DNA from 4 places in the Leclercia sp. GHBNCSD genome. Region 1 is predicted to be linked to each of the others. Evidence: predicted binding sites of a transcription regulator. Region 1 holds the regulator's gene; each other region holds the start of a gene.
What was found. Region 1 encodes LexA, which represses DNA repair genes until DNA is damaged. Its sites were predicted from a motif close to TNCTGTATGTACATACAGNA; they were not measured.
Positions count from the first base shown of each region.

Region 1 (2,192 bases):
GCTGGCCGCTTTCCCGGGCGCCATAGGCCTGCCCGGAGTGCGCTTCAACCGCATAGGCAAAACCATCCAGCGCGTAGGCGGTAAAGGTGAGGAGCGTCATCAGCACGGCGTTAACGGCGATAATCTCCGGCCCCAAACGCGCGCCCAGCACCGTCAGCGCGCCGAAACAGAGTTGCAGCAGCAGCGAGCGCAGCATAATGTCCCGGTTCAGGGCCAGCAGCTTGCGGATATTGCCGCGCCAGCTCGCTTTCAGCAGCGCCAGGGAAATGCCGCGCAGAGCCAGCACCCGCCAGACCATCCACAAGCCGAGCAACAGGGTGGCGTATTCGGCGGCAGCAGTCGCCAGGGCGGCCCCCTGCACGTTCATTTTCAGCCCGATCACCAGCCATAGATCCAGCACGATATTGAGCAGATTACCCACCACCAGCAGGATCACCGGTGCCCGGGCATACTGCACCCCCAGCAGCCAGCCGAGCAGCACCAGATTAGCCAGCGATGCCGGGGCGCTGAGCCAGCGGATCTCAAGGAAGCGCCGCGCCTGATGCAGGACATCCTCGCTGCCACCCACGATATGTAGCGCCAGATCGATAAGCGGTGTGCGCAGCAGCACAATCAGCAGACCGGCGCCGAGCGCGAGGATCAGCGGCTGCACCAGCGCCCGGGCCAGACGCAGCGGATCTTTCGCGCCATAGGCCTGAGCGGTGAGACCGGTGGTGCTCATACGCAAAAAGAGCAGCAGCATAAACAGGAAACTGGTTGCCGTGGCGCCGATGGCGACACCGCCCAGATAGACCGGAGAGTCGAGATGGCCGATAACGGCGGTATCCACCAGCCCCAGCAGCGGGACGCTGATATTGGAGACGATCATCGGGAGGGCAAGACGCCACAACGCCTTGTCTGAAGCAGTCAGCAGAGACATGTGTATGACCGGGAGAAAAAAGAAAAGCAGACTGCGGGGTTGCCGCAGTCTGTCAGAAAGAGGTTATAACCATTCACCGTTGCGGATGACGCCTACCGCCAGCCCTTCGATGGAAAAGTTATGTTCACGCAGATCGACAACAATCGGGGAAAACTCGCTGTTTTCCGGCAGCAGCTGTACCGTGTTGCCCTGTTTTTTCAGACGCTTAACGGTCACTTCATCATCTATGCGCGCCACAACGACCTGGCCGTTGCGCACATCCTGCGTTTTATGTACCGCCAGCAGATCGCCGTCGAGAATGCCGATATCCTTCATGGACATCCCGCTGACGCGCAGCAAGAAGTCCGCGCTCGGTTTGAACATGCCCGGATCGACCTGATAGTGGCCTTCAATATGCTGTTGCGCCAGCAGCGGTTCCCCGGCGGCGACACGACCGACAAGCGGAAGGCCCTCTTCTGCTTCAACGAGCAGACGAATACCACGAGACGCGCCGGAGACAATCTCAAGCACACCCTTACGCGCCAGGGCTTTAAGGTGCTCTTCAGCGGCGTTTGGAGAACGGAAGCCCAGACGCTGCGCGATTTCTGCACGCGTCGGCGGCATACCCGTCTGGCCGATATGATCCCGAATGAGATCAAACACCTCTTGCTGCCTGGTCGTTAACGCTTTCATTCCGCCCCCTGGGTGTATATACAGTTATGCTGTGAGTATATACAGCTAAAGGCGATTTTGGAACCACAAACCGCATAAAAAACCAGAGACTTGTTCGGTTTCTGAAGGCTTATCGCAAATGCCCCCAAAGCAGCGTGACCCAGGTAAACAGAGCAACGATAATCGCCATCAGCACAGCGGCAGAGCCCATATCTTTCGCCCGGCCCGAAAGCTCATGGAAGTCGCTGCCAATGCGGTCGACCACCGCCTCGATCGCACTGTTCAGAATTTCGACTATCATCACCAACATTACCGATCCAATCAGGAGTACGCGGGTGATGGGATCAACATCCAGCCAGCAGGCAATAATAATCGCCGCGATGACTGCTACCCCCTCCTGGCGAAAAGCGGCTTCATTGATCCAGGCAGCACGAATGCCTTTCCAGGAATAGCCGGCAGCTTTAATGATTCGGGTTAACCCAGTGGTATTGTTGGCCATTAAAAGAAACCTTTCTTCGAAAATAGCGTCAGAAACGGTGGCTTAAGCGCGCTGCGCTGCCGCCGGAAGTATGACGGGTAACAACAGAAATTTTGCGCGCTTTCTGTTATCCTTGCGCCGCAA
Region 1 is NZ_JBQVYO010000001.1:1,690,446-1,692,637, forward strand. Features, by position in the region: gene dinF (MATE family efflux transporter DinF) at 1-919, opposite strand, end outside; gene lexA (transcriptional repressor LexA) at 983-1,591, opposite strand; gene ACT3IC_RS08265 (diacylglycerol kinase) at 1,701-2,069, opposite strand.

Region 2 (2,192 bases), 1.4 Mb from region 1:
ATCCAAAAATCGCCATGAGAATCTCAATGAGAGTCACGGTTAAATCCTTCACCGGGGGGCGGGGACAAAGAGTAAACCTACCGATATCTTCGGCTTAGGCCGAGCACCCCTGGCGATGTAAAGTCTACAACGTACCTGAAAACTTACAAGTGTGAACTCTGTCAGGCATATGAAAAAAAAAGTTTTGTATACACAATATTTAACATTTATTGCGCAATTTAAGGCGTGCTAAAATGAAGAAAGCCGCGGCAGACAAGACTTTTCGCGGCTTTTTTATAGAGAACCAACGGCGTACAGAGGGCGCAAAAAAAATTCCAGGAATACTCTTATTTTTACTTAATGATACAAATTGGAGTGAATTTTTAGCCCAGAAAGGTGTCCGTTGCCCAGAGCATTCATTCGAATGGGACGCATTATGAAGCCGAGCGCATTACCTTCTTCGGCGGCTTCAGCCAGACGATGTTGCTCCGTTTCCGTCAACTCGTGCGTAAACCAACCGATCACGACGCTGTAATTTCCGGTACGTAACGCCCTCACCATTGAATCTACAGTATGGCATGGATCCATCTGGCTTATCTGCATCACTTTTGTGAGCGGCAAGCCGGCGGACTGCACCCATTCCCGGCTCAATTTCTGCTGCGGCGTAAGCCACAGCTGCCAGCGCGACTGCTGACCAAGCTGCTGTAACAGTGGCAGCAATAACAGCTGCGTCATCATGGGCTGGTCTTCACGGTAGAGCACTTCACTAATCAGCCCGGTGGAAACAGGCGCAGTGGAATTCAGCGCGCTTTTACCTGCGGTAGAAGAGAAAGTAGTTGAACGGTTTGCATAGCCTGAAGAGTACATAATCAATCCAGCCCTGTAGTTACTGTATGGATATACAGTAACCCCTGTGCGACTAAAGATCAACCTCATTTTCGGAAAGCTCCTCGCAAATTTGGTTTGTAATTCAGTCGTATTGAAAAATCAGCTTGCCGTTCAATCATAAGTTACCTATTTTTTGGCTAACGGATCCGTTAACAAGCGACTTCATCATTACTCCATGATTTAAAAGGGAAATATCATGAAAAAGTTATCGTATGAACGGATCTATCAATCAGCAGAATACCTGTCTCCTCTGGGCGAGGTTCAGTATCGTGCCCTGTTTGGCGGTTACACTCTGGCGGTAGATGACACGGTATTTGCCATGGTGTCGGAAGGGGAGTTATACCTGCGGGCCTGTGAAGAGAGTGCACCCTACTGCGTAAAGCATGCCTCGTCTTTCCTGTCGCTGGTGAAGCGGGGGCGGCCGGTGTTGTTAAACTATTTTCGCGTCGATGAAGGACTCTGGCAGGATCGTGAAACGCTTCTGCAGCTCTCGTCGTTTGCGCTGGAGGCGGCGCGGCGGGAGCGCTGCGAACGCTACAAGCGCGAGAGGCTGAAAGATTTACCCAATCTCACCTTTCAGCTGGAGATCCTGCTCTATGAAGCGGGCATCACCAATGAAGAGGCATTACGTGAGCTGGGAGCAGAACAGTGCTGGCTGAAGATCAGAGCGCTGAACAAGCACCTCAGTTACAAGGTGCTGTTTGCGCTGGAAGGGGCGATCACCGGGCTCCACGTCGCTGCGCTCCCGGAAGTCAGACGCCAGGAGCTGGTGGAGTGGTACAAAAAGCTGCCGGTTGAGACGCCCGTCACTCCGGCAGTTGATTAACGTGCTGTTGTAGATGGCAAATTTCTGGCAGCAACGCGATGAGCAGACCAATCTGCTGCAGCACCAGAGGCGCCTTGCTCTCTGCGCCTGGCTCAATATGTGAAATGCGTTGCGCCAGTTCGCTTAGCGCCTGTTGAACACGAGGCTCATCCGCCGGACGTTGATGAAGCGCATCATCAACATAGCAGACCGCATCGTCGAGCAACCCCAGGATTGCGGGGTTGTTGAGCCGCTCGCGGTGTGCGCCCAACGCGGCGATGTAGCTGGTAAAAGTATGGTTCAGGCACAGCAAACGGAATGCGATTTCACGAGTTTCTGCGGTTGCCCGCGGCTCCGTGGACATATTCGACACCACAGAAGCCAGCTCCGCGTCGCGGTTATAGGCGTCACGCCGGGCTATACGGTACGCCAGACGGTTATCGCGCCCCTGGTGATACTGCTCAAGGATGGCATCGAGATAACGGCAGTTAGCATTCATCGCCTGATCCAGCACCCGAGG
Region 2 is NZ_JBQVYO010000001.1:250,305-252,496, reverse strand. Features, by position in the region: gene sulA (SOS-induced cell division inhibitor SulA) at 337-846, opposite strand; gene ACT3IC_RS01380 (TfoX/Sxy family DNA transformation protein) at 1,064-1,693, shown strand; gene yccS (YccS family putative transporter) at 1,674-2,192, opposite strand, start outside.
Region 2: the regulator LexA is predicted to act here: its motif matches at 867-886, upstream of sulA (SOS-induced cell division inhibitor SulA).

Region 3 (2,192 bases), 2.0 Mb from region 1:
GGGTGCTGATGGACTATACGACGGGACAAATTTTAACGGCGGGCAACGAACATCAGCAGCGCAATCCGGCCAGCCTGACCAAGCTGATGACCGGCTATGTGGTTGACCGCGCGATCGACAGCCATCGCATTACGCCGGACGATATGGTGACCGTAGGCCAGGACGCGTGGGCCAAAGGGAACCCGGTTTTTAACGGCTCCTCGCTAATGTTTTTGAAAGCGGGTGAACGGGTCTCCGTGCGCGACCTCAGCCGCGGACTGATTGTCGATTCCGGGAATGACGCCTGCGTGGCGCTGGCCGATTACGTGGCGGGCGGACAGCCGCAGTTCGTCAATATGATGAATGATTACGTTAAAAAGCTGAATTTGCGCGACACCCACTTTGAAACGGTACATGGTCTCGATGCGCCGGGCCAGCACAGCTCCGCTTACGATCTGGCGGTGCTCTCCCGCGCCATCATCCACGGCGAGCCGGCGTTTTACCATATGTACAGTGAAAAGAGCCTGACCTGGAACGGTATCACCCAGCAGAACCGGAACGGTCTGCTGTGGGACAAGTCGCTCAGCGTGGATGGCCTGAAAACCGGACACACCTCTGGCGCCGGCTTTAACCTGATCGCCTCTGCTGTTGACGGTGAGCGCCGTCTGATTGCTGTCGTCATGGGGGCTGAAAGCCCAAAAGGCCGCGAGGATCAGGCGCGCAAACTGCTCCACTGGGGCCAGCAGAATTTCGATACCGTGCAGATCCTGCGTAACGGTAAGCAGGTGGGCAACGAGCGCATCTGGTACGGCGATAAAGAGCGTATCTCGTTAGGTACCGATCGGGACTTCTGGCTGGCACTGCCAAAGGCGGAGCTGCCGAACATCAAGGCGAAGTATGTCCTGGATAAGAAAGAGCTCGAAGCACCGATTGCCGCCCATCAGCGGGTCGGGGAGATCGAACTGTACGATCGCGATAAAGTGGTAGCCCACTGGCCGCTGGTGACGCTGGAGAATGTGGGTAAAGGCGGGATGTTCTCGCGGCTGAGCGACTATCTGCACCATAAGGCGTAGCGCCTGGAGGAGCAGGCTGGCGACAGTGCGAGCCTGCTCCCATAATAGACAGGTCATTATTGTTAAACCGCTTTTTTCTGCATTACAGTGTATGTATATACAGTAAACAATCGGAGGCAGCATGGACTACAGCATCACGCACCAGAATAAACGCAAAATTGCCGGTTTTCATATGGTTGGCCCGTGGGAGCAAACCGTTAAGCAGGGTTTTGAACAACTGATGATGTGGGTAGAGGGGCGTCAGATCCAGCCGCTGGAGTGGGTGGCGGTCTATTATGATAACCCTGACGAAGTGCCTGCCGAAAAACTACGCTGCGACACGGTTGTCACCGTGCCGGACGATTTTGTTATTCCTCCCAACAGTGAAGGGGTGATCCTGACCGAAGTGGCGGCAGGCGACTACGCGGTGGCGACGGCCCGCGTTGAGAACCATGATTTCGCCACGCCGTGGAATCGGTTTTTCGACAGTCTGCTTGAGGATGTCGATTACCAGATCGCGCCAAAAGCCTGTTTTGAACGTTATCTGAATGATGGGAATGTCGACGGCTACTGGGATATTGAGATGTTTATTCCGGTACAGAGCCGCATGGCATAACGGTTCCTTAATGCCCACACTTAACAGGGTTTTTCTGCCGGGGAGCACAACTCCGGCAGAAAACGCAGTACAATCAGGGTTTGCCGTAAAGCTGGAGAGCGTGTGCGCCCCGACAAATCTCTAACGCCTTTTGAAATTCGACTGTATCGTCATTACCGCATCGTACATGGATGCCGTATCGCGCTGGCGTTTATCCTCACTTTTTTACTGGTGCGTCTGCTGGCCGTGCCGGAAGGGACATGGCCGCTGATCACCCTGGTGGTCATCATGGGGCCGATCTCCTTTTGGGGGAACGTCGTTCCGCGCGCGTATGAGCGCATTGGCGGCACCATTCTGGGCTCGGCAATGGGGTTAATTGCCCTGAAACTGGAGCTTATCTCTCTGCCGTTGATGCTGCTGTGGTGCGCGGCGGCCATGTTTCTCTGCGGCTGGCTGGCACTGGGCAAACGACCCTATCAGGCGCTGCTTATCGGTATCACCCTTGCGGTGGTGATTGGTGCGCCGACCGGGGATATGCAAACTGCGCTTTGGCGAAGCGGTGATGT
Region 3 is NZ_JBQVYO010000001.1:3,641,748-3,643,939, forward strand. Features, by position in the region: gene dacD (serine-type D-Ala-D-Ala carboxypeptidase DacD) at 1-1,052, shown strand, start outside; gene sbmC (DNA gyrase inhibitor SbmC) at 1,174-1,647, shown strand; gene ACT3IC_RS17345 (FUSC family protein) at 1,750-2,192, shown strand, end outside.
Region 3: the regulator LexA is predicted to act here: its motif matches at 1,138-1,157, upstream of sbmC (DNA gyrase inhibitor SbmC).

Region 4 (2,192 bases), 510 kb from region 1:
CGAGCTTCATTATTGGGGGGACGGTGATCCTGGCTTCACTGTGGGTGCATCGCCGTTGGGTCGCTCCGCGCTCCGGACAAACGGCAGATGATCGCAAGCGTGATTCCGCGCTGAGCGAATAAAGGCCTCGGTAACCGGTTGACGCTGCTCGCCATCGCGTACGGCGGCGTACAACCGGCTCCACAATCCCTCGCCCAGGGTTCTGGTCACCACCAGGCCCTGGCGTTCAAAGCTCTCCACCACCCAGTGTGGTAACGCGGCAATACCCATGCGGGCCGCCACCATCTGAATTAACAGCAGAGTATTGTCCACGCTTTTCAGCTGCGGGCTGATACCCGCCGGCTGAAGAAAGTGACGCCAGATATCCAGACGACTGCGCTGGACCGGGTAGATCAGCAGCGTTTCGGTCGCCAGATCTTCCGGCGTAATGCGCGTTCTGGCAGCCAGTGGATGATCCGGGGCCAGCACCAGGCGAACTTCAAAATCAAACATCGGCGAATAGTGCAGGCCACTGCGCGGCAGAATATCCGAGGTCATGACCAGATCCAGCTCGCCCTGCTGGAGTGACGGTTGCGGGTCAAAGGTCACGCCGGATTTAAAGTCCATCTCCACCTGCGGCCATCTCTGGCGGAAGTTCTCAAGCGCGGGTGTCAGCCACTGGATACAGCTGTGGCACTCAATGGCGATGCGCAGCCGGGTTTGCTGGGGCTCATGGCAGGCCTGCAACGCGCTGGCGATCTGCGGCAACACCTGATTCGCCAGCTGCAGCAGGATCTCACCCTGCGGCGTGAAGCGTAGCGGCTGACTCTTACGCACAAACAGACGAAAGCCAAGGCGCTGTTCCAGATCGCTGAACTGGTGGGAAAGGGCGGATTGCGTCTGGTGCAGCGCCGCCGCCGCCGCCGCAAGAGAGCCGCAGTTCCGCAACGCCTGGAGCGTTTTCAGGTGTTTTATCTCGATCATGAATGTCCTTCACTTCGCCATGAACAATTTGCGCTTGAGGAATATACAGTACCTACACATTATGGAAGTGTAAACATCTGGACGGCTAAATACTGAAAATTCCATAAGGAGCACATCATGACAATTCGCAACCATACCCTCGGTTTCCCGCGCGTCGGCCTGCGCCGCGAGCTGAAAAAAGCGCTCGAAAGCTACTGGGCGGGTAACGCCACCCGTGATGAACTGCTGGCGGTGGGACGCGAACTCCGTGCCCGCCACTGGGATCAGCAGAAGCAGGCGGGCATTGACCTGCTGCCGGTGGGCGATTTCGCCTGGTACGACCATGTTCTGACGACCAGCCTGCTGCTGGGCAACGTGCCGGCTCGTCATCAGAACAACGATGGCTCGGTAGATATCGACACCCTGTTCCGCATTGGCCGTGGCCGTGCGCCAACGGGTGAACCCGCGGCGGCGGCAGAGATGACCAAATGGTTCAACACCAACTACCACTACATGGTGCCGGAGTTCGTGAAGGGCCAGCAGTTCAGACTGACCTGGACCCAGTTGCTGGATGAGGTGGACGAAGCCCTGGCCCTCGGCCATCAGGTGAAACCTGTTCTGCTGGGGCCGGTAACGTACCTGTGGCTCGGTAAAGTGAAGGGCGAACAGTTTGATCGCCTGAGCCTGCTGCATGAGATCCTGCCGGTGTACCAGCAGGTGCTGGGCGAACTGGCGAAACGCGGCGTTGAGTGGGTACAGATCGACGAACCGGCGCTGGTGCTGGAGCTGCCGCAGGCATGGCTGGATGCCTTCAAACCGGCATACGACGCCCTCGCGGGCCAGGTGAAGCTGCTGCTCACCACCTATTTCGAAGGCGTGACGCCAAATCTCGATACCATCACTGCGCTGCCGGTGCAGGGGCTGCATGTTGATCTGGTGCACGGTAAAGATGACGTGGCAGAACTCCATTCCCGTCTGCCGTCCGACTGGCTGCTCTCTGCCGGGCTGGTGAACGGTCGCAACGTCTGGCGCGCCGATCTGACAGAAAAATATGGTCAGATTAAAGAGATCGTTGGTAAACGCGATCTGTGGATCGCCTCATCCTGCTCCCTGCTGCACAGCCCGATCGACCTCAGCGTCGAAACCCGTCTGGATGCCGAAGTGAAGAGCTGGTTTGCCTTTGCCCTACAAAAATGCGAAGAGCTGGCCCTGCTGCGCGATGCGCTGAACAGCGGCGATACGGCGGCGAT
Region 4 is NZ_JBQVYO010000001.1:2,201,147-2,203,338, forward strand. Features, by position in the region: gene ACT3IC_RS10610 (carboxylate/amino acid/amine transporter) at 1-122, shown strand, start outside; gene metR (HTH-type transcriptional regulator MetR) at 10-963, opposite strand; gene metE (5-methyltetrahydropteroyltriglutamate--homocysteine S-methyltransferase) at 1,081-2,192, shown strand, end outside.
Region 4: the regulator LexA is predicted to act here: its motif matches at 995-1,014, upstream of metR (HTH-type transcriptional regulator MetR).